DNA from 3 places in the Streptomyces sp. CLV115 genome. Region 3 is predicted to be linked to each of the others. Evidence: riboswitches for the same ligand, from Rfam matches in the RefSeq annotation. Region 3 holds a riboswitch; each other region holds the start of a gene.
What was found. Region 3 has a riboswitch for cobalamin ahead of AADR41_RS08645 (ribonucleoside-diphosphate reductase subunit alpha). Riboswitches for the same ligand answer to the same signal wherever they lie in the genome.
Positions count from the first base shown of each region.

Region 1 (7,832 bases), on a different contig from region 3:
GCGGGCTGACGTCCGGGTACGCGTGGTGGCCGAGGGGGCCGGATCCGCCCCTCGGCCGGCGGCCACCACGCGCCCCGCGGCTCAGCCGCTGACGCTCGCCGCGCCCGTCTCGATGTGTCCGGTGTACCGCCGCGACCAGGAGGCGTCACCGCTGATCTTCACCGTGAAGTCGTACCAGCCCCTGGTCAGCGCCACCGCGTTGAAGTAGTCCTCCTTGCTGCCGCCGGCCGGGACGGTGTACGTCCAGGGGCCGTCGCTCCGGTACTGGCCGGAGGTCACGGTGAACGTGACGGCACTCGCCGAGGTGTTGGTGAAGGTGAACCAGAGGGCGGGCCTGCTGGTGTCCGGTGCCTCTGCGTAACGGGCGGCCACCTCGCAGGATCTGCCCGCCGCCGTCGCGTCGCCGGTGAACCGGCGCAGGAACCTGTTGGGTCCGGCCATGGTGAAGTCGTACTTGCCGTCGCCGTTGGCCGTGCCGATGTTGAAGAAGTCCGTGGCGGTGCCGCCCGCGTCCACGGTGTACTGCCACGGCACCGTCGAACGGTGGGCGTTGGGGTGCACCGAGAAGTGTGCGGCCCGGGTCGCCGGTGCGCCCTTGTTGGTCATGGTCAGCCAGAGCTTGACGACTCCCGCGGCACCGAACTCCAGCCGGTCCAGATCACCGCCGGGCTGGTAGGGCAGCGCACGGGCGGGCCGGGTGCCGGGCTCCTGCACGGGCTGTGCGTTGTTCTGCGGAACGGGGTTGGGCAGGGGGCCGCAGGTGTTCATCCCGATCACCGGGGTGGCCGGCAGGCCGGACGGCACTCCGTTCACCGGATGGGCGAAGTCGAAGGCGCCGGTGAGGTCCCCGCAGACCCTGCGCCGCCAGGCACTGATACCGGCACAGGCCGCCGGCTTCCCGAGAGCCGTGGTCCAGGTCTCCAGGAAGCGCAGCACGGAGGTGTGGTCGAAGACCTCCGAGGAGACCCAGCCACCGCGGGTCCAGGGCGACATGACGATCATCGGGACGCGGAAGCCGAGGCCGATGGGCACTCCGCCGAGGAATTCCCCCTCGGTTCCGGCGGGCGGCGACGGGGGCGGTACGTGGTCGAAGAAACCGTCGTTCTCGTCGTAGTTCAGGAAGAGCACCGTGGAGTCGAAGACGTCCTGATCGGCGGCGAGCGCCCGGTACACGAGGTCGACGAAGTGTGCTCCGTCGCCGGGCGGGGCGTACGGGTGCTCGGAGAAGGCCTGGTTGGCGACGACCCACGACACCTGCGGCAACGTACCGGCCACCACATCGGCCTTGATGGCGGCGGCGATGTCGTCGGGGGTGGAGCCGGTCACCTTCCGCACCGACGCCATCCCGAGGTCGTGCAACGGGTCGCCGGCCGGCGCGTCCGTGAACTTCCGGAAATAGGCGAGGCCGTTGTCGCCATAGTTGTCGTCGGCGTTCTGGTAGACGCGCCAGGACACACCGGCCCGTTGCAGCGCCTCGGCGTACGTCTCCCAGGTGAGTCCGGACTCGTCACCGCCGTCCTTGCTGGACGCGTCCACCTTGCCGCTCCACAGGAAGGTGCGGTTCGGGCCGGTGGCACTGAGCGCCGAGCTGAAGTAGGCGTCGCACACCGTGTAGTTGTCGGCGAGCGCGTAGTGGAAGGGGATGTCCGAGCGCTCCAGATGGCCGAGCGAGCGGACGTTCCCCACACCCGTCACCCAGTTGTCCATCCGGCCCTTGTTCCAGGCCGCGTGCTGGGACGTCCAGCTGTGCGGCAGATCGCCGTTGCACTGGGCGATCGTCTCGGGATCGGCGCCGCCCGCGGCCGGAGTGGCGCTGAGCTTCCAGGGATACTGCCGCCCCGTGCCGTTGGGCTGGTCGAAGACGCTGCGACCGCCGCCGATGGTGATCCCGGAGCGGTCCGAGAAGCCGCGTACGCCCTTGAGCGTGCCGAAGTAGTGGTCGAAGCTGCGGTTCTCCTGCATCAGCACCACGACGTGCCGGACGTCCTTGATGGTGCCGGTCGCCGCGGTCGCGGTCGCGGTGCCCGTCCGGACCGCGGCGCCCGCGGTCACCGGGGGCATGGCGGCTCCCGCCGCCACGCCCGCGCCGAGCGCCACAAATCCCCTGCGGGTGATCGGTGTCATCTGCCTGCCTTCGCCGGATTCGGATGCGTCGTCGGGACGCCGAAGCCAGGGTGGCGCCCCAGATGGTCCGGCACCAGACCTTTGACAGGAGACCTACCTGAACCATTGCCAACTCATCCGCCAAAAGGGCGAATTCAAAGGTGCGTGACGAGATGTTTGTGGAAACGGATCACGGCCGATGATTGTCGTTCGGAGGCATCCGTGTCCCCTCCGGCGCCGGATCGGACAGCACCTCCCGCAGTCGCGCGGCGAACGCCTCGGGGTCCTCGACACAACCGGTGTGCCCGCCGGGGAACTCCACGAGCCCGCCGATCCCCCGGTCCGCCAGCCGGGCACCGGGAATCGCCGTGAGCAGGGTGCGGGAGTCCTCCCCGACACCGATGACCAGCTTCTCCCCGCCACGCCGCAGGGCCGCCAGGTCCGGCACGTACCCGCTGAACGAACACAGCACGTGCTCCAGGAACACCGGGAGGTTGACCCCCGTCCGCCGGAACGCCTCGGCCTCCCGCGCGGAGGTTCCGGGCGCCTCCCGGTGTCCGCCCCCGGCCGGTTCGGGCGCCTCCGGGTCCGTCAGTCCCTCGGTCATGGTGGCCAGCGCCGCGGCCACCCCGCCCCTGCGGAAGGAGTCGCGCACCGCGGCGAAGAGCTTCCGCCCCCGCTCCGGATCGGGCAGCAGTTCCACCGACGGCGGTTCGTGCGCGACCACTCGGCGCAGCCGCTCCGGGTGACGGGAGAGCAGGTCCAGGGCGACGATCGCGCTCGAACTGGAGCCGAACACGGCCACCGGACCGCCGTCCGGTGACAGCAGCTCGATCAGCCGGTGGGCGTCGTCGCTGTGCACCGCCACCCGCTGCTCCTGCGGCGCGCCGTCGAGCAGGCTGCGCGAGTAGCCGCGCGGGTCGAAGGCCGCGACCGTCCAGCTGTCGGCCAGCCGCGCCGCCATCCGGTCGTAGAGCCCCGCGTCGCCGCTGCCGCCCGGCATCAGGAGCAGCAGCGGGCCCCGGCCGCGCACCTCGTAGTACAGCGTCGCGCCGGGCACCTTCAGATGCCCGGTGCGCTCCGGCAGCATGTGGTCAGTCATGTCCGTTCTCCCCCTCGTCGGTGCCTTCACCGGTGGCGGACGGCCAGTGCTCCAGCAGGAAGTGCAGGGCCTCGACGGAGCGTTCCCAGGACTTCTGCACGTCGCGGGGCGCGCCGAAGCCGCCGCTCGCCTCAAGTGCGCAGTATCCGTGGAAGGTGCTGCGCAACAGCCGTACCGCGTCCGTCAGATCGGGCTCGGACAGTCCGTAGGCGCGCAGCATCGCACCCGTGGTCTCGATGGTGCGGTGGTACGCGGCCGACCCGGCGACGATCTCGGGGTCGACCCGCATCTGCGTCGCCTCGTACCGTCCCGGCCGCTCCAGCGCGAAGGCCCGGTAGGCGTCTGCGAACGCGACCAGCGCGTCCTTCCCGGCCCGGCCGGCGACCGCGGTGCCGATCCGGTCGATGAACTCCCCGGCGGCCAGCAGCGCGACCCGGACACGCAGGTCGTGCAGGTTCTTGACGTGGGAGTACAGGCTGGCGTCCTTGACCCCGAAGCCGCGGGCCAGCGCGGAGATGGTGACCTTGTCGAAGCCGATGGAGTCGGCCAGATCGGCCGCCGCCGCCACCACGCGTTCGGTCGTGAGACCCGCGCGAACCATTCGCCACCTCCGTCGAAACCCACCTAGAGGTCCTAGGCGGTTTCCTAATATACACAGGTGACTCCATCCGGGCGATGCCGAACAGGCCGTTGCCGCACCCCGTGCCCATACTGAAGATCCCGGCACTGCCGAAGATCCGGGCATCCCCGAAACAGATTGCAGAGCACACAGATGAGCGGCACTGCACAGATCGGCGTCACAGGTCTCGCGGTCATGGGCCGCAACCTCGCACGCAACTTCGCCCGCAACGGATTCACGGTCGCGGTGCACAACCGGACGGCCGCGAAGACGGACGCGCTGATCGAGGAGTTCGGCGACGAGGGCTCCTTCGTACCCGCGCACACCCCGCAGGAGTTCGTCGCGGCGCTGGAGCGTCCGCGCAGGCTCGTCATCATGGTCAAGGCGGGCGACCCGACCGATGCGGTGATCCAGGAGTTCGCCCCGCTCCTGGAAGAGGGCGATGTCGTCATCGACGGCGGCAACGCCCACTTCGAGGACACCCGCCGACGGGAGAGGCAACTGCGAGAGCAGGGCATCCACTTCGTCGGCACCGGCATCTCGGGCGGCGAAGAGGGCGCGCTCGACGGACCGAGCATCATGCCGGGCGGCAGCAAGGAGTCCTACGACTCGCTCGGACCGATGCTGGAGAAGATCTCCGCGAAGGCCAAGGACGGCGCCCCGTGCGTCACGCACATCGGTCCTGACGGCGCCGGACACTTCGTGAAGATGACGCACAACGGCATCGAGTACGCGGACATGCAGCTCATCGGCGAGGCCTACCAGCTGCTTCGCGACGTGGCCGGATACTCTCCCGCCAAGATCGCGGACATCTTCCGGGTCTGGAACACCGGGCGCCTGGACTCGTACCTCATCGAGATCACAGCAGAAGTGCTCTCCCATGTCGACGCGGCGACCGGAAAGCCCTTCGTGGATGTCGTGCTCGACCAGGCGGAGCAGAAGGGCACCGGCCGTTGGACCGTGCAGGTCGCCCTCGACCTGGGCGTTCCGGTCTCCGGCATCGCCGAGGCCGTCTTCGCCCGCTCCGTCTCCGGCCACGCCGCCCTCCGTGATGCCTCACGCCACCTCGCCGGACCGACCGCCCGCAAGCTCGGTGAGAACGAGGCGGCGGCATTCGCCGACCGGGTCGAGCAGGCACTGTATGCCTCGAAGATCGTCGCCTACACCCAGGGCTTCCACGAGATCGCGGCCGGCAGCGGGCAATACGACTGGGACATCGATCTCGGCAGGGTCGCCTCGATCTGGCGCGGCGGATGCATCATCCGGGCCGCGTTCCTCGACAGGATCACCAGCGCCTACGAGGCCCAGCCCCGGATGGCGAGCCTCCTCTCCGACAAGAGCTTCGCCGAAGAGATCGCCGCCGCACAGGACGACTGGCGCACCGTGATCGCCACCGCCGCCGCCCAGGGCGTCCCCACCCCCGCCTTCGCCGCCGCCCTCGCCTACTACGACTCCCTGCGCGCCGGACGCCTCCCCGCCGCCCTCACGCAGGGCCAGCGCGACTACTTCGGCGCACACACCTACCACCGCGTCGACCGCGACGGCACCTTCCACACCCTCTGGGGCGGTGACAGAACCGAGGTCGAGAGCTGACCGGTGCCCACCGAGCCGCTGACGGGGCGGGCGACCCTCCCGGTCCGGGCGAAACCTGTCCGCAGTGCCGGCCGTCCTCGCGGACGTCGGCGTCCGGAGCCGGCAACCCAAGGGGCATGACCTGCGGAATACGCGGTCTGACAGAATGGCCTGCGAAATCTCGGGCGACGCGCGTCAGGAAACCGGTGTGAATCCGGTACGGTCCCGCCACTGTGACCGGGCTGCACACAGCCCGGAAGCCAGATACTGGCCGCGCCGCCTTCTCGTACAACCAGGGGACGAGGACATCCCCCGGAAAGGCTCGGCCATGCCCCCGATACGCCGTGTACCCCTCGCGCTCATACCCCTGCTCCTGCTGCCGCTCACCGGCTGCGGCACCGGCGGCGAGAGCAGGGCAGAGGCCGCACCGGCCGCCGAAGGTTTCCCCTACACCGTCACCAATTGCGGTACGAAGACGACCTTCGACGCCCCGCCGAAGCGGGTCGTCACCATGAACCAGCACGTCACCGAGATCATGCTGGCCCTCGGGCTCCAGGACCGGCTGGCCGGGACCGCCTACCTGGACGACAGCATCCTGCCGGAGTACCGGTCCGCGTACGACAGGACCAAGGTGCTCGCGAAGGAGTACCCCTCCAAGGAGGTACTGCTCGGCGCCAACCCCGACTTCGTCTACGGCGGGTACGCCAGCGCCTTCGACAAGGCCAAGGGCCAGGACCGGGCGGGGCTCCAGAAGGACGGCATCAACACCCGGCTGAATATCGAGAACTGCACCGAGGGCAAGGTCGGCGTCGATCAGCTCGCCACCGAGATCACCCAGGTGGCCAGGGTCTTCGGCGTTCCGGAGCGCGGCAGGAGCCTGATCGCCGAGGAACGACGGAAGATCACGACGGTCGGAACGGAGCTCAAGGGCTCCGCACATCCCTCGGTGTTCGTGTACGACTCCGGCGACAGCTCCGCGTTCACTGCGGGCGGCAAGGGCGTCGGCAACGAGATCGTCCGGCTCGCCGGGGGCCGGAACGTCTTCGCGGACCTCGACGCCACCTTCGGCGACGTGTCCTGGGAGCAGGTCATCAAGCGCAGGCCCGAAGTGGTCGTGATCTACGACTACGGCGGCACCACGGTCGAGGCCAAGAAGAAGCGGCTGCTGAACGACCCGGCACTCGCGGACGTGCCGGCGATCAAGAACAAGAAGTTCGCGGTACTCCCGCTGTCCTCGGCCGTGCTCGGTGTCCGGGTCGCCGACGCCGTACAGGACCTGGCCGGGCAACTGCACCCCGGCACACTGTGAGCGCGGGGCCCGCCCGCCCCGGCCCCGAGTCCGTCCTGCGCTCGACCCCCGTCGTGATCGGCGCCCTCGTGGTGCTGCTGCTCGCGACGGTGGTGGCCGGTCTGGCGCTCGGCCCGGTACGGATTCCGCCGGGAGAGGTGTTGCGTACGGTCCTGGGCGGTGAACGCTCCGGCGCGTTCCCCACGATCGTGTGGGAGGTACGGCTGCCCAGGGTGCTGCTCGGGGCCGTCGTCGGCGCCGGGCTGGCCCTGTCGGGCGCGGTGCTCCAGGCGCTGGTGCGCAATCCGCTGGCCGATCCGTTCCTGCTGGGCGCCTCGTCCGGGGCGTCGGCGGGCGCCGCCATGGTGATCGTGCTGGGGGTCGGCGCCGGGATGGCCACCGACGTGGCGCTGCCCGTCGCGGCGTTCGCCGGGTCCATGGCCGCACTGGTCGCCGTCTACGCGATGGCCCGGCGCGGCGGCACCATGACGACGGGCCGGCTGATTCTGGCCGGGGTGGCGATCCAGTACGTGCTGTCCGCGTTCACCAGCCTGATCCTGGTGCTGTCCTCGCGGGCCGAGCATGTGCGGGCGATCCTGTTCTGGACCCTGGGCGGCCTGGGCGGCGCCCGCTGGGACCAACTGGCGCTGCCCGCAGTGGTGTTGGCTGTCGGTGCCGTGCTCCTGATCAGCCTGGCCCGTCCGCTGGATCTGCTGCTGACCGGGGAGGAAGGGGCCCGCAGCCTCGGCCTGGACCCCGGACGATTCCGGGGCGGGGTCTTCGTGCTGGTGTCACTGATCATCGGCGTGCTGGTCGCCTACAGCGGGGCGATCGGCTTCGTCGGCCTGATGGTTCCGCACGCCGCCCGGCTGATCGTCGGCGCGTCCCACCGCAGGCTGCTGCCGGTGACGGCGCTGGGCGGGGCGGTCTTCCTGCTGCTGGCCGATCTGCTGGCGCGGACCGTGGCAGCCCCCGAAGAGATTCCCGCCGGGGTGGTCACCGCCCTGGTGGGCGGCCCGTTCTTCCTCTGGCTGCTGCGCCGCTCCAGCCGTACCGAAGGGATCACCGGATGAGCCCGGCACCGCCCCCGACGGCGCTCGCCGCCGACGGGATCAGCTACGAGGTGGCCGGCCGTACCCTGCTCGACG
Region 1 is NZ_JBCEWQ010000018.1:20,005-27,836, reverse strand. Features, by position in the region: gene AADR41_RS09725 (haloacid dehalogenase-like hydrolase) at 1-9, shown strand, start outside; gene AADR41_RS09720 (phosphocholine-specific phospholipase C) at 82-2,124, opposite strand; gene AADR41_RS09715 (alpha/beta fold hydrolase) at 2,294-3,205, opposite strand; gene AADR41_RS09710 (TetR-like C-terminal domain-containing protein) at 3,198-3,806, opposite strand; gene gndA (NADP-dependent phosphogluconate dehydrogenase) at 3,978-5,417, shown strand; cobalamin riboswitch at 5,534-5,686, shown strand; gene AADR41_RS09700 (ABC transporter substrate-binding protein) at 5,725-6,705, shown strand; gene AADR41_RS09695 (FecCD family ABC transporter permease) at 6,741-7,757, shown strand; gene AADR41_RS09690 (ABC transporter ATP-binding protein) at 7,754-7,832, shown strand, end outside.
Region 1: it holds a riboswitch for cobalamin, as region 3 does, so the genes downstream of both, AADR41_RS09700 (ABC transporter substrate-binding protein) here and AADR41_RS08645 (ribonucleoside-diphosphate reductase subunit alpha) in region 3, are expected to answer to the same signal.

Region 2 (7,832 bases), on a different contig from region 3:
CCTGGGCACCACCAATCTGCTGGTGCTGCACGACCTCAATCTGGCTGCCTCCTACTGCGACCGGCTGTTCGTCCTCAGCGCCGGACGACTGGTGGCGTCCGGTTCCCCGCACGCGGTACTGACGGAAGAACTGCTGGCCGAGGTCTACGGGATACCGTCCCGGATCGGCGTCCACCCGGTCACCGGCTCCCCCAACGTCGTCTACCTCCCGCTGTCATGAGCGACGACGCCTCCCCCGTCTGGACGCCCTTGCCGCACGGACCACGCTGGCAGGTCACCGAGGGCGAACCGCCCGCGAGCGAGGCAGGGCAGTGGCTGGCAGCCGGCCGACTGGCCGATCCGGCGAGCGAGGAGCTGTCGACGCTGCTGGAGCTCGAACGCACGAGCAGCGGCCACCGCAGCGGCCATGCGACCGCCCTGACCCTGATGGCGGTGTACGCGGGCCGGGTCACTGCCGCCGCCGTGCTCCACTGGGCGCTGCACGACGAGGTCCCGGACATGCGGTCGGACAATGTCCTGGTACGCCCCGCCACGCACGGCATCGGCGGAGTCCGGGTGCGCAGGGCCCGGCTGCTGGTGCCCCGGGCCGGGGAGGACTCCGTACGGCTGCTGCACCGCACCCTGCTCGACGGGCATCTGCTGCCCATCGCCGACGCGTTGCGTCGTCGCACCCGCGCCGGGGCCAGGCAGTTGAGCGGAGGGATCGCCCACGGCTGCGCCACGGCACTGTGCGCGTTGGGCGACCAGGTGGATCTGCTGGCCGCCCGCTGGCGGCAGTTCGCGGACACCGCACCCGGCGGACTCGCGGCACTGGGCGAGGTCGCACGGGTCCGGCGGACACCGGGCGGACCGGAGCGGCTGGTCTATCTGCGCAACACCTGCTGTCTTTACTACACGAGCGCGGAGGAGGTGCGTTGTGCGAGCTGTTGTCTGACAAGCCGCGAGGAGCGGCTGCGCGCGTACGCGAGTCCGAAGTGACGCCGGACACGGGGGGCGACACAACGGAGTGGATACGGGCAACTGACACTCCCTCGCTTCGGACTCAGGGGTGAGGGCCCTCGACGGGCCCTCACCCCTGAGAATCAGGCCCCCGGCGCAGAGCGATGGTGTCGCCCACCTTGATCACCTTCTCGCGGACGGCGACGCCGAAGGCGGAGCCGTCGACGGCGGCCTTCCAGGTGTTGGAGCCGCTGTTGGTCCTGCCGTTGACCGCGGTGATGGTACCGGTGCCCGAGGTGGGGGTCACGCTCGTGACGCAGCCCGCCGGAGAGGCTCCGCTGGTCGCGGCGGCCAGTACCTCCCCGAGGGTCGTGGTCGTCCCGGTCGGGGTGAAGTGCACCGAGCACACCTTCAGGTTGCCGGTGCCGTCGTCGACGGTCAGCGCGAGCTCGGTGGAGGTGCCCGCGGTGAAGGCGGGCTGGGCGACCCACTGCGGAGCGCCCGGGGTGACCGGGACCGGCGGGGCGGCCGTGAAGCCACCGCCGGCGACCGCGCGAAGTGCGTCGATCGAGGAGTAGGGCGACGGTGCGGTGTCGGACGGCTTGTACTTGAAGCCGCCCGCCGGGTCGAACTGGTTCGCGATCAGGAAGTCGATCGGTGTCTTGCCGTTGACGGTGACGAAGTCGCCGGTCTGGGGGTTGATTCCACAGGCGTTCAGCCCCGCCACGCCCCAGCCGTTGGAACTGGTGTTGACCCCGTAGAGGGAGTTGAACGCACCGGTGGTGCCGACCAGTTTGCCCTTGAGGAAGTTCTTGGCCCGGACGACGTCCGCGTCGGTACCGGGAACGCCCGAGACACAGAGGGCGGCCATCGCGGCGCCGGTCATGTCGACGTCGCTCGCGGAGTCGAGAGCCGTGGAGTCGCCTTCGGCCCTGCTGTAGGTCCAGCCGCCGTCGACGTGCTGGTTGGCCCGGATACGGGTGACCACCGAGTCGGTCAGCGACTGCGGGACGCGGGCGCCGTCGGCCCGGGTCCTGGCGCCGCCGAGGGCGAGAGCCGCGAAGACGGTGCCGTTGAAGTTTCCGGACGGGCCGAAGTAGCCGGGCTCGGCGGTCTGCCAGTACGAGTAGATGTCGGCGACGAGGTTGCGGGACGCGGAGACGCGGGCCGGGTCGATGCCGGCGGCGTACGCGTTCAGCGTGCCCCGCTCGTAGTCGGTGACCACGGGGGCGGCGGAGGGCCAGCCGGACGTGGACAGCAGGTTGCGGTAGACGGTGCGGGCGTTCTTCGTGGTGTCACCGCCCGGAGCGACATCGACGACGGCGGTTCCGGACGCCGCGAGGGCGCTGAACGCCCACTCGTTGGACAGGCCGGAGCCGGCGTACGAACCGTCCGCCGCCTGGAGCGACCTGAGATAGGAAACACCGTTGGCCCTGGACTTGGCCACCTGCGCGGGACCGGAGGTCGCGAAGGCGGACGGGGCGGTGAGGGCAAGAGCTCCGCACACTGCCGGCAGCACGAGTGCGAGGCGGCGGGACGCACGAAGACGGGGCATGGCCTGCTCCTGGAATCGGCGGACGCCGGCCTCCGGCGCATGCCGGGCTCTCCGTGCAAGGGCACGGCCGGGCATGGTCGGAGCCGCCGTCCGGAACGCGTGGTACGGCTTCGGGTACTGCTCGCCAGAAGGGCATTCGGGCTCGGAAACGGCCCCCGCCGTCCCACACCGCTGCGCGTCAGCTCCGGATTCACACCGGATTCCCCCATCTGGCAGCCCAGGACGCTACCCGAGTGGTCAAGGGTCCGCCAGCCGTTCGGAGGGGACGGTCCCCGGGTGTCCGGTATTCGTCCGGTGAGGCACACACCATCTTGACCGCCCGCCCGGATCCGTGTTGCACTCCGGCTGACAGACGCTCAGCACCAGGGGAAGCCGGTCGAATTCCGGCGCTGACCCGCAACCGTAGGCCCGGTTCGTCCCGGGTGAGCCGGAATGCCTGGAGCAGGGACAGACACACGAGGAACGCCGTCGCGGACTACGGCGTGGTCGTCGCACCCTTCCCCACGGCACGGCAGCCGCGCGGGGGCGCATCGCCACGTACGCAGCCGTCCGGCAGGGACGAGGGGCCGCGTGGGGATCGACCAGCAGTCGAAACGGCGGACGAGCAGGAGACAGCGGCTGCTGTCCCTCTTGACCGCTTCGCTTCTGATGCTCGGTGCGGGAGTGGCGTTCTCCACTGCCTCACCGGCGGGTGCCGCCCCCGTCGAGCAGTGCACCGCCACGACCGGCGCCATCGTCGCAGTGGACTTCGGCCCGTTCGGCGGCCCGGTGGTACGCGGCTGCGACACCACCCCCACGACCGGCTACGAGCTGCTGCACGAGGGCGGGTTCAGCACCACCGGCACCGTCCACGACGGCGACGGATTCATCTGCCGGATAGGCAACGGTTCGTTCGACACCGGCACGGAGTACCCCACTCCGGACAAGGAGGACTGCGTCCTCACCCCGCAGGCCACCGCGTACTGGTCGTACTGGATCGCCTCGCCCGGACAGAAGAACTGGACCTACAGCCCTCTCGGCGCCATGTCCCGCACCCCCGAGGACGGCGACGTGGACGCCTGGGTGTTCGGCGGTACCGACGTCGGCGGCACCACCGGCAAGCCCACCTTCTCTCCCGACGACGTACGGGCCGGGGGCGGTGTTCCCACCACGGACCCGACCGGTCCGACGAACCCGCCGACCGTGCCTCCCGGCTCGGTCGACGTGGCCGCCGCCACCCGCTGGCTCACCGGGAACCTGACGGACGAGGAGCGTGTCGTCGACGCGGGCACCACCACTGCGAACCACCTGCTCACCACCGAGGTCGTCTACGCCCTGGCCGCCGCCGATCCCAGGAGCCCGGCGGCGCGGAGGGCCGCCGCGTTCCTGGCCGCACCCGCGCAGACGGACGCGTACGCGTACCCGGCGGGCAGGGACGGGATTCCCGACGTCTCGGCCGCCGCACGTCTGGCGCTCGTGGCCGAGGCCACCGGCAAGGACCCGCGCGACTTCGGCGGGCACGACCTTCTCGGGGACCTCGTCAAGTACGTCTGCCCGAGAGACATCGGTGACGGCGAGACGATCCCCGGTTGCCTCACCAAGGGCGACTTCCGCACCACCGGGCAGGCCGACGCCCAGGCCATGGCCGTCATCGCCCTGCTGAACGGCGGTGTGGTGCCCCCGGCCGACGCCGTGACCCGGCTGACCGGGCTCCAGTGCGAGGACGGTGGATTCACCGGCATCCTCATCCGGGCCGGTGAGTGGTGCGACAGCGACGCGAGCTCCACCGGACTGATCACCCTGGCCCTCAAGCGGGCCGGCGGCCACGACGCGGTGGTCGGCAAGGCGCGGGCCTATCTCAAGAAGTCCCAGCTCCCGACCGGCGCCTGGCCCTCCGCGTCGTACCTGACGACCGGCAGCACGGGCCCCACCGGCTGGGCGGCACAGGCCCTGCGCGCCCTGGGCGAGACGACCCGGGCCGACGCCGGTGTCTCCTGGCTCTCCAGGCAGCAGCTCCCCGGTGGCGGCTTCGGCTTCGAGCAGGGCGAGACCGAGCCCCGGTTGTTCGCCACCACCCCGGTCGTCGTCGCGGGCGCCAAGAGCGACCTGGTCGCGCTGACCACCGAGAAGACCGACCTGCCGACCATTCCTCCGGCAGGTGGCGGGCCCGACCTGAAGAAGGGCACGGCCTACCTCACCGATCACGAGCGGCTGATGCAGGGCCACTACTACGAGAACGCCGAAGGATCCGGATTCGCCGACTTCGGCATGACCATCGACGGCGCCTACGCACTCGCCGCGACCGGCCACGACAACACCGCTCTGCGCACCATCGTGGACTTCCTCGACAAGGGCGGCAAGGACGGCAAGGGCCGCGACATCCACGACTGGACGCTGATCGGCACCAAGTACGCGGGGGGCGGCTTCATCGGCAAAGCGGCCCTCCTGGCCGAGATCGTGGGCCGCGACCCCCGCGACTTCGGCGGGCAGGACCTGATCGGCGCGCTGGCCGAGGCGGTCTGTCCGGCGAAGACACCGACGCCGCGCCCCTGCGCGGCCAGGGGCAACTACACCTACGCCACGTCCGTCTTCTCCCAGTCCCTCGGCGTCATGGCCCAGGTCCGCGCGGGCGAGACGGCCGCCGCGGCCGAACCGATCGCCTATCTCAAGAGCCTTCAGGAGCCCTCGGGTGCCTGGCCGAGCCTGATCGGTGAGAAGAGCGACGCCGAGGTCGACTCCACCGCGATCGCCGCCATGACCCTGGACCTGCTGCCCGACGCCGCCTCACAGGCGGCCGTGGACAAGGCCCTCGCCTGGCTGGCCGGCCGGCAGCTGGCGGACGGCGGCTTCCCCGGTGCCTCGGGCAACTCCGTGAACTCCGCCGCTCTGGCGGTACAGGGACTGTCCCTCGACGCCACGAAATACGCGGGCGGCATCGCCGAGGCCTGCAAGTTCCTGGCCTCTCAGCAGAACGCCGACGGCGGATTCAATGTCGTCAAGGACGGCCGGTCCGGATCCGACGTCCGCGCCTCGACCCAGGCCGTCGGCGGCGCCACCGGCATCTCCTTCGGCACCCTCACGCGCAGCCTCGACGGCACAGCGCCGGAGCCCACACCCAGCAACTCCGGCCGGCCGTCCGGCTCGCCTCCGGCGCCCGACATCGTGACCCCGGGCGAGGAGACGGGCGGAGCGGGTGCGGACGGCAGCCCGGGTCCGGGCGGCGGCCTGGCCTCCACCGGCACACAGATCGGCGGCCTCGCCGCAGCAGCCGTGGTGCTGGTACTCGGCGGCTGGGGCGCGACCCGCGCCGCCCGGCGCCGCCGCGAATCCACCGGGAGCGGGGCATGAGGCACAGTCGTGTCCTGCGCGCCCCGGCCCGTACCGCAGTCGCCCTGGGGCTGACGGTGGCGGCGTTCACCGCCACCACCGCCCCGGCCGGGGCCGCCCCGCAGCCGATGGGCCGGTGCACCACCTCCTCGGGTGTGGTGCTCGCCGTGGACTTCAGCCATTGGGGCGGGCCCGTCTACCGCTCCTGCGGGTCCACTCCCACCACCGGTTACGAGCTCCTCAACCAGGGCGGCTGGCGGACCACCGGAACGGGCCACGACGGCGCCGCCTTCATCTGCCGCATCGGGTACAGCGGGCATCAGGGCGGCAAGCAGTACCCGACGCCGAATCAGGACGACTGCGTCCTGACGCCGCCCGCCTCCGCCTACTGGTCGTACTGGCACGCCGATCCGGGGCAGAGCACCTGGGAGTACAGCCAACTCGGCGCCATGCTCTACAAGCCGAAGCCCGGCAGCGTGGATCTGTGGATCTTCGGCGGGACGAACATCGAGGGCACCCGGGGCCGTCCCACCATCACGCCCGATCAGCTGCGCGCCAAGAACACGAGGCCCACCGGCGGCGGCAAGCCCGTCCCCGAGGACACCCGCACCGCGGCGCCCCTTCCGCCGAACGCCGACACCGGCCCCGCACCGGAGAACCCGCCCCCGGCGGGCCCGAAGCCACCCGCGACGACGCCACCACCGAGCCCCTCGGCCTCGCGGAGTGCGTCGGCCTCGGCGAGCCCCGCCGGAAGCGCCTCGCCGGCCGCCTCAGCATCGCCGCCGCCCAGCACGCCCGCTTCCGGCCCCGGAGTCGTCGACGCGGCGCCCGCGGCCGACGCGAAACACGACGTGGGCTCGTACCTGCCCGCCCTGGCGACCGCTGTGCTCGTCCTGCTGATCGGCGGTTCCGCCTGGTATGCGGCGAAGCGCCGCCGCACGGAGTAGCCGCGTGCCCCGTACCGCCAAGGGTGCGGCCGGGCCGCCCGCGTCCGGCCTCGCGCCGGACCGGGTCGGCCGCAGGCTGCCCCGTACCCTGCACCCCGTCGCCTGGTGGATCTGGGCCCTGGCCCTCGCCACCGCCGTCAGCCGTACGAACAACCCACTGCTGCTGCTCCTGGTCCTCGCGGTCCTCGGACACGTCATCACCATGCGCCGGACGGACGCGCCCTGGGCCAGAGGCTTCAAGTACTACCTCTGCCTGGCCCTGACCGTCGTGGCGATCCGTGTGGTCTTCCGCGCCGTCTTCGCCACCGGCATCACGCCCCACGACCACTTCCTCTTCTCGCTCCCCCACATCCCGACCCCCGGCTGGTACGCGGGCATCCGACTCGGCGGTCCGGTGTCCCTGGAGGCCTTGCTGTCGGCCGCGACCGACGGGCTGCGCCTGGCCTGCATGCTCTGCTGCATCGGTGCCGCCAACACCCTCGCCAACCCCAAGCGGGCCCTGCGCGTACTGCCCGGAGCCCTGTACGAGCTGGGCGTGGCCGTCACCGTCTCCATCAGCGTGGCACCCCAACTGGTGCAGAGCGTCCAGCGCGTGCACCGGGCCCGGCGGCTGCGTGCCGGGCGCTCCAAGGGCCTGCGAGCCCTGCGCGGCATCGTCGTCCCCGTCCTCGAAGACGCCCTCGAACGCTCCCTCCGGCTGGCCGCCGCCATGGACTCCCGCGGCTACGGACGCGCCGGGACCGCCACTCGCCGCTCCCGCCGTGCGACCGGCGCTCTCATGCTGCTCGGCATGTGCGGCCTGTGCGCCGGCGCCTACGGGCTTCTCGACGCCACCGCCCCGGCCGTGCTCGGCTTTCCCGCCCTCGCGGCCGGCGGACTGCTGTGCGTGGCCGGACTGCGCCTCGGCGGGCGCAGGATCACCCGCACGACCTACCGGCCCGACCCCTGGCGGGCCGCCGAGTGGGCCGTCGCGGGCTGCGGGGTCCTGTCCGCCGTGCTCCTCTTCGCCAAGGCCGGCTTCGACGCGGCCGAGCTGAATCCCTCCATCTATCCGCTCGGCTGGCCGCCGCTGCCACTCGTCCCGG
Region 2 is NZ_JBCEWQ010000018.1:11,683-19,514, reverse strand. Features, by position in the region: gene AADR41_RS09690 (ABC transporter ATP-binding protein) at 1-220, shown strand, start outside; gene AADR41_RS09685 ((2Fe-2S)-binding protein) at 217-978, shown strand; gene AADR41_RS09680 (hypothetical protein) at 1,070-2,494, opposite strand; cobalamin riboswitch at 2,605-2,743, opposite strand; gene AADR41_RS09675 (prenyltransferase/squalene oxidase repeat-containing protein) at 3,065-5,821, shown strand; gene AADR41_RS09670 (hypothetical protein) at 5,818-6,747, shown strand; gene AADR41_RS09665 (energy-coupling factor transporter transmembrane component T) at 6,719-7,832, shown strand, end outside.
Region 2: it holds a riboswitch for cobalamin, as region 3 does, so the genes downstream of both, AADR41_RS09680 (hypothetical protein) here and AADR41_RS08645 (ribonucleoside-diphosphate reductase subunit alpha) in region 3, are expected to answer to the same signal.

Region 3 (7,832 bases):
CGTGCAGCAGACCCCGCGAGCGGAACCAGTAGACGTACGCGAACGCGCCGTAGAAGAACAGCCCCTCGATGCACGCCGCGAAGCAGATCAGGTTCAGCAGGAAGCGGCGGCGGTCGGCCTTCGTCTCCAGCCGGTCGATCTTCTCGACCGAGTCCATCCACTTGAAGCAGAACTGCGCCTTCTCACGGATCGACGGGATCTCCTCGACCGCGTCGAACGCCGCCGCCCGGTCGTCCGGGTCGGGCAGGTAGGTGTCCAGCAGCGTCAGATAGAACTGGACGTGCACGGCCTCCTCGAAGAGCTGCCGCGACAGATACAGCCGCGCCTCGGGGGAGTTGATGTGCTTGTACAGCGTCAGCACGAGGTTGTTGGAGACGATCGAGTCACCCGTCGCGAAGAACGCGACCAGCCGGCCGATCATGTGCTGCTCGCCGGGGGACAGCTTGGCGAGGTCGGCGACGTCGGAGTGCAGGTCGACCTCCTCCACCGTCCAGGTGTTCTTGATCGCGTCCCGGTAGCGCTCGTAGAAGTCCGGGTAGCGCATCGGCCGCAGGGTCAGCTCGAAGCCCGGGTCCAGCAGGTTCTTGTCGGAGTTGGTGGAGCTCATTACTGGCAGGCCTCGCAGGACTCGGGGTTTTCGAGGGAACAGGCGATCGCGTCCGCGTCGGGCGCCGACGCCTGCTGTACGGGAATGGGGGCGGCGGCCGCGGCCTGGCCGGAGGCGGCGCGGGCGATCCGGGTCGCCGGGCGCGAACGCAGGTAGTACGTCGTCTTCAGCCCCTGCTTCCAGGCGTACGCGTACATCGAGGAGAGCTTGCCGATCGTCGGCGTCTCCAGGAACAGGTTCAGCGACTGGCTCTGGTCCAGGAACGGCGTGCGGGCCGCCGCCATGTCGATCAGGCCGCGCTGCGGGATCTCCCACGCGGTGCGGTACAGCGCCCGCACGTCCTCGGGGATCCAGGCGAAGTCCTGCACCGAGCCGCTGGCCTCGCGCAACGCCTCCCGGGTGCGCGCGTCCCACACGCCGAGCTTCTTCAGCTCGTCCACCAGATAGGCGTTGACCTGGAGGAACTCACCGCTGAGCGTCTCGCGCTTGAAGAGGTTGGAGACCTGCGGCTCGATGCACTCGTACACGCCCGCGATCGAGGCGATCGTCGCCGTCGGCGCGATGGCGAGCAGCAGCGAGTTGCGCATCCCGCTCTTCGCGACCCGGGCGCGCAGCGCGTCCCAGCGCTCCGGCCAGTTCAGCGCGGTGTCGTAGTGGTCGGGGTGCAGCACCCCGCGCGACGCCCGCGTCCGCGACCAGGCCGGCAGCGGGCCCGAGCGCTCGGCGAGCTCGCAGGACGCCTCGTACGCGGCGAGCATGATCCGCTCGGAGATCTTCGTGGACAGCGCCCGCGCCTCGGGGGAGTCGAAGGGCAGCCGCAGCTGGAAGAAGACGTCCTGGAGGCCCATGGCGCCCAGGCCCACGGGGCGCCACTTCGCGTTGGAGCGGCCGGCCTGCTCGGTCGGGTAGAAGTTGATGTCGACGACCCGGTCGAGGAAGGTCACGGCGGTGCGGACGGTGGCGTCCAGCCGCTCCCAGTCGATCCCGCCGTCGGCGACGAACGCGCCGAGGTTGACCGAGCCCAGGTTGCAGACCGCGGTCTCGCCGTCGTCGGTGACTTCGAGGATCTCGGTGCACAGATTCGACGAGTGGACGACGCTGCCCGGCTCGGCGGTCTGGTTCGCGGTCCGGTTGGAGGCGTCCTTGAACGTCATCCAGCCCTGGCCGGTCTGCGCGAGGGTGCGCATCATCCGGCCGTACAGCTCGCGCGCCGGCATCGACTTGCGGGCCAGGCCCCTGGCCTCGGCCGCCCGGTACGCGGCGTCGAACTCGTCGCCCCACAGGTCGACCAGCTCGGGCACGTCGGCGGGCGAGAACAGCGACCAGTCGCCGTCCGCGTCGACCCGGCGCATGAACTCGTCCGGGATCCAGTGCGCCAGATTGAGGTTGTGGGTGCGCCGCTGGTCCTCACCCGTGTTGTCGCGCAGCTCCAGGAACTCCTCGATGTCCGCGTGCCAGGTCTCCAGGTAGACGGCGGCGGCGCCCTTGCGGCGGCCCCCCTGGTTGACCGCGGCGACGGAGGCGTCGAGCGTCTTCAGGAACGGCACGATGCCGTTGGAGTGCCCGTTGGTGCCCCGGATCAGCGAACCGCGGGAGCGGATGCGGGAGTACGACAGACCGATGCCGCCCGCGTGCTTCGAGAGCCGCGCCACCTGGTGATAGCGGTCGTAGATCGAGTCGAGCTCGTCCAGCGGGGAGTCCAGCAGGTAGCAGGAGGACATCTGCGGGTGCCGGGTGCCGGAGTTGAAGAGGGTGGGGGAGGAGGGCAGGTAGTCGAGCCGGCTCATCAGCCCGTACAGCGCCGCCACCTCGTCCACGGCGCGCTGCGACTCGTCCTCGGCCAGCCCGGCCGCGACCCGCAGCATGAAGTGCTGGGGCGTCTCGACGACCTGACGGGTGTGCGGGTGGCGCAGCAGGTACCGGCTGTGCAGGGTCCGCAGCCCGAAGTAGCCGAAGCGGTCGTCCGCGCCGTCGGCGAGCGAGCGGGCCACCAACGCGTCGAGGGCGGCCGCGTGGGTGGCGACGAACGCGGCGGTACGGTCCGCGATCAGGCCCTCGCGGTGGCCGACGGCGACCGAGGCGGAGAAGGAGACCGCGCCCTGGCCGGCCGCCTCGTCCGCGATGGCGAGGGTCAGCAGCCGGGCGGCGAGCCGGGAGTACGCGGGGTCCTCGGAGATCAGCCCCGCGGCGGCCTCGGTGGCCAGCGACCGCAGTTCGGCCTCGTCCGCGCGGGCGCTGCGGCCACGCAGCGCGGCGGCGGCGACCCGGCCGGGGTCGGTGTCGGGCAGATCGGCGGTCAGGTCGGTCAGGGTCCGCAGCAGTGCGGTTCCCGGTCCGTCCTGTGCGGCGGCCTCGGACTCGGCTGCTGCGGACACGGCGACTGAAGCCGGATCGGCTGGCGCGATGGTCACGTGGTGCTCTCCCTCGCTCGGCTCGGGGCCGGCGGGGAACGGGGCAGCCCTGCGCAAGCACACCCGGGACAGGGCAGCACTCCGCACGGCGTCCACCGGCCCAACCGCGAGGCCCGGACGTCTGGGCATCCGGTTCGGTCGAGCCGGATGCGCTGCCGGCAGGTCATCGGACTGACTCGGGGGTGCACAAAAGCGCACTGAATACACCGTTGCGGGACAGTTCCGGATTCGCACCGGATTCCCCTGCGGCGACAGCGAGGACGAGCATACATGTGGGGGCTGCCCGATGAGGAAGCCCCCACATGTTGTGTCGTGCGTTCGAGTCGGGCCCACAGAACGGGCCGTGCGGCCCTTTCCCGGGCCGCCCGGCCGGATCACGCCGACGGCCCGCCGCGCCCCGTTGCAGGGGGCTCGACGGGCCGTCGGAAGGCCGTGGGCGACGGTCGTCAGTGGCCGCCCGGAGCCCCCGCGGTGGCCGGCGGGAGCTCGGTGGCGACGCCCGGGTCGCCCGCGTCGGCGGTGTAGTCGGACGGGGAGGTCTCGTCGATCCCGGCGGGCGCCTTCAGGGCGTTCAGGACGAAGGTGAGCACCACCGTCACCACCACGTTCAGCACGAACGCGGTGAGACCGATGTAGCCGATCTCGCCGATTCCCGGGATCTCCTTGGACGAGCCGCCGAAGTGCGCCTGGGTCGGACTGGCGACCCCGTACGCGGCCACCGTCCCGTACACCATGCCGACCGCCCAGCCCGCGAGCAGCGCCCAGCGGTGGAACCAGCGGGTGAACAGGCCGCCGACCAGGGCCGGCATGGTCTGGAGGATCCAGATGCCGCCGAGCAGCTGGAAGTTGATCGCGACCGTCTTGTCCATGGTGAGGACGAAGGCCAGTGCGCCGACCTTGACCAGCAGCGACACCAGCTTGGAGACCTTGGTCTCCTGCTCCGGGGTCGCGTCCGGCCTCAGGAAGTCCTTGTAGATGTTGCGGGTGAACAGGTTGGCCGCGGCGATCGACATGATCGCGGCGGGCACCAGCGCGCCGATGCCGATGGCGGCGAACGCGACGCCCGCGAACCAGTCCGGGAACATGTTCTCGAACAGCTGCGGAATGGCCAGCTGGCCGTTGTCCACCTTGATCCCGGCGGCGATGGCCATGAAGCCGAGCAGCGCCAGCAGACCCAGCATCAGCGAGTACAGCGGCAGGATCGTGGTGTTGCGCCGGATCACGTCGCGGCTGCGGCTGGAGAGCGTCGCCGTGATCGAGTGCGGATACATGAACAGCGCCAGCGCCGAGCCCAGTGCCAGGGTGGCGTAGCCCCACTGGCCCGCCTCACCGGGTGCGAGTCCGGCCACCGGCTTTCCGGCCGCCTCGTTCTTCTGCGAGAACGCCTCGCCCGCCTTGGCGAAGATGTCGTCGAAGCCGCCGAGCTTGATCGGGATGTAGATGATCGCCACCGCGATGACCAGGTAGATCAGCCCGTCCTTGACGAAGGCGATCAGCGCGGGCGCGCGCAGCCCGGACGAGTAGGTGTACGCGGCGAGCACCGCGAACGCGATCAGCAGCGGCAGGTCCTTGACGAACCAGTGGGTGTTCTCGCCGCCGCCGACGCCCATCACGTCCAGCACCGCCTGGATGCCGACCAGTTGGAGCGCGATGTACGGCATCGTGGCGAGGATGCCGGTGATCGCGACCGCCAGCGAGAGGCTCTTCGAGCCGAACCGCCCGCGGACGAAGTCCGAGGTGGTGACGTAGCCGTGCTTGTGCGAGACCGACCACAGTCGCGGCAGGAAGGTGAAGATCAGCGGATACACGAGGATCGTGTACGGCACGGCGAAGAAGCCCGCCGCGCCCGCCGCGTAGATCGCCGCGGGAACGGCGACGAAGGTGTACGCGGTGTACAGGTCGCCGCCGAGCAGGAACCAGGTGACCCAGGTGCCGAAGGACCGTCCGCCCAGGCCCCATTCGTCGAGGCTGGCCTCGTTCTCGGCCTTGCGCCAGCGCGCGGCCAGGAAGCCCATGACCGTGACGGCCACGAAGAAGAAGATGAAGACGCCGAGCGCGACGCCGTTCACGCCGTCCTTCATGCCGACGCACCCCCCTTGCGGGCGCGCTGGTCACGCTGCCACAGCTTGTACGCGGTCATCGTGAGCGCGGTGGAGATGAGCACCCAGAGCATCTGGTACCAGTAGAAGAACGGAATGCCGATGAAGGTGGGGTCCACCTTCGCGTACGAACTCACCCAGAGCATCGCCACGAACGGCGCGACGAGACAGAGGGCGATGACCACCCGCACCGGTGTGACGGTGGGTGGTTTTCCTTCTGGTCCTGCTGGCATGTGGCGACTCCGTCCCCTCGCTGAGCACCTTGTAATGCGCAGGAAATCTAGGGGAGGTTTCCGGTCAGCGTCACCCCCCGTCCGCATTGCGGTCCGGCAACGGTCGGCCGAGTGGGCACCCATGCTCGAAATCCGGCCGGACATACGATGGCCGGTCCGCACCAGGACACGCGAAAGGCCCCCGCGGAGCGATGCGTTCCACGGGGGCCGACCGGTGGTGCGGACTCAGTCCGCGGGCCGCTTCAGGCGCGCCACGAACTTGTACCGGTCGCCGCGGTAGACCGAGCGCACCCACTCCACCGGTTCGCCCTGTCCGTCGATCGAGTGCCGGGAGAGCATCAGCATCGGCAGGCCCACGTCCGTACCGAGCAGCCCGGCCTCGCGCGGGGTGGCCAGCGAGGTCTCGATGGTCTCCTCGGCCTCGGCCAGCCGGACGTCGTACACCTCCGCGAGCGCGGTGTAGAGGGAGGTGTACTTCACCAGTGAACGGCGCAGCGCCGGAAAGCGTTTGGCCGAAAGGTGGGTGGTCTCGATCGCCATCGGCTCGCCGCTGGCGAGCCGCAGCCGCTCGATCCGCAGCACCCGGCCGCCCGCGGTGATGTCGAGCAGTCCCGCGAGGGTGTCGTCGGCCGTCACATAGCCGATGTCCAGCAGCTGGGACGTCGGCTCAAGGCCCTGGGCGCGCATGTCCTCGGTGTACGAGGTCAGTTGCAGCGCCTGTGAGACCTTCGGCTTGGCCACGAAGGTGCCCTTGCCCTGGATGCGTTCCAGCCGGCCCTCGACGACCAGCTCCTGGAGCGCCTGGCGCACGGTGGTGCGCGAGGTGTCGAACTCGGCGGCCAGGGTCCGCTCCGGCGGCACGGGAGTGCCCGGCGGCATGGTGTCCGTCATGTCGAGCAGATGTCGCTTCAGCCGGTAGTACTTCGGGACGCGTGCCGTCCGTGTGGCCGCGCCCGTCTCGTTCTCCGTACTGCCCCCGTCGGCACCCATGGTCCGCCTTCCCGACGCTTGCGTTGCTGCCGTCACCGGCTCCTCCGTCTGTCGCGGCTCACATGGTGGCACGGTCCCGTCACGGCTGGTCGCCCTCCCTTAGGTGTCGGTCCTATAACGGACGCGAGTGCACTTCTTATACACCCTTGACACCCCTAAAGGTCTAGGCCAAGCTCCCCGTACTGGTCTAAACCATTAAAGACCAGGTCCAGCCCCAGCAGTACTCGTCGAATGTCTTCGCGGTGGGCGGGGTTGCAGTATCCCTGAGGAGGGTTTGGCGTGAAGCGCAAGCTCATCGCGGCGATCGGCGTCGCGGGCATGATGATCGGCCTCGCGGCGTGTGGGTCCGACGACGGCGGCGACAGCGGCAAGAAGGCCGGTCCGGACGCGTACAAGGGCCAGACCCTGACGGTATGGACGATGTCCGGCTCGAACCCGGACGGTTGGACCAAGACGGTCACCGAGGAGTTCGAGAAGAAGACCAAGGCCAAGCTGAAGATCGAGGTCCAGGACTGGAACGGCATTCAGCAGAAGGTCACCACCGCCCTCTCCGAGTCCAACCCGCCGGACGTCCTGGAGATCGGCAACACCCAGACCCCGGCGTACGCCAAGACCGGCGGCCTCGCCGACCTCGGTGAGCTGAAGAAGGAGATCGGCTCCGCCTGGGCCGACGGCGTCAACCAGCCCTCCATCTACGACGGCAAGCAGTACGCCCTGCCGTGGTACGTGGGCAACCGCGTCGTCATGTACAACAAGAAGGTCTTCAAGGACGCCGGTGTCACCGAGACGCCGAAGACCCGCGCCGACCTCTTCAAGGCCTTCGAGGCCATCGAGAAGAAGGGCGACGCCGAGCCGGTCTACCTGCCCGGCCAGAACTGGTACTTCTTCGACGGCCTGCTCGTCGGCAAGGGCGTCGAGCCGGTCAAGAAGGAAGGCGACAAGTACGTCTCCAACCTGGCCGACCCCAAGGTCGGCGAGGCCATGGAGCTGTACAAGAAGTACCAGGACTTCTCCAAGGCCCCCAAGGACAAGGACGAGGCCACCCCGCAGCAGGCCGAGGTCTTCGCCAAGGGCAAGACCGGCGCCATCTTCGCGATGGGCTACGAGGCCGGCACGGCCATCAAGGCCAACCCGAAGCTCAAGGACGACATCGGCTTCTTCACCATCCCCGGTGAGACGGCCGACAAGCCCGAGGGCGTCTTCCTCGGCGGCTCGAACCTCGCCGTGGCCGCGGGCAGCAAGAACCAGGACCTGGCCAAGGAGTTCCTGAAGATCGCGCTCTCCGAGAAGAACGACGGCGCGCTCATCAAGGAGGCCGGCTGGTCTCCCAAGAACGACGCCATGCAGAAGTACACCGTCGGCCAGCCCGCCGCCGAGGCCGCCGGTCCGGCCGCCGCCAAGTCCGGTGGCACCACGCCGCTGATCCCGGAGTGGGCGCCGGTCGAGAACCCCCCGAACCCGATCAAGACCTACATGACGCTGGTCCTGCAGG
Region 3 is NZ_JBCEWQ010000015.1:54,459-62,290, reverse strand. Features, by position in the region: gene AADR41_RS08650 (ribonucleotide-diphosphate reductase subunit beta) at 1-607, opposite strand, end outside; gene AADR41_RS08645 (ribonucleoside-diphosphate reductase subunit alpha) at 607-3,018, opposite strand; cobalamin riboswitch at 3,159-3,286, opposite strand; gene mctP (monocarboxylate uptake permease MctP) at 3,465-5,099, opposite strand; gene AADR41_RS08635 (DUF3311 domain-containing protein) at 5,096-5,350, opposite strand; gene AADR41_RS08630 (GntR family transcriptional regulator) at 5,576-6,340, opposite strand; gene AADR41_RS08625 (extracellular solute-binding protein) at 6,620-7,832, shown strand, end outside.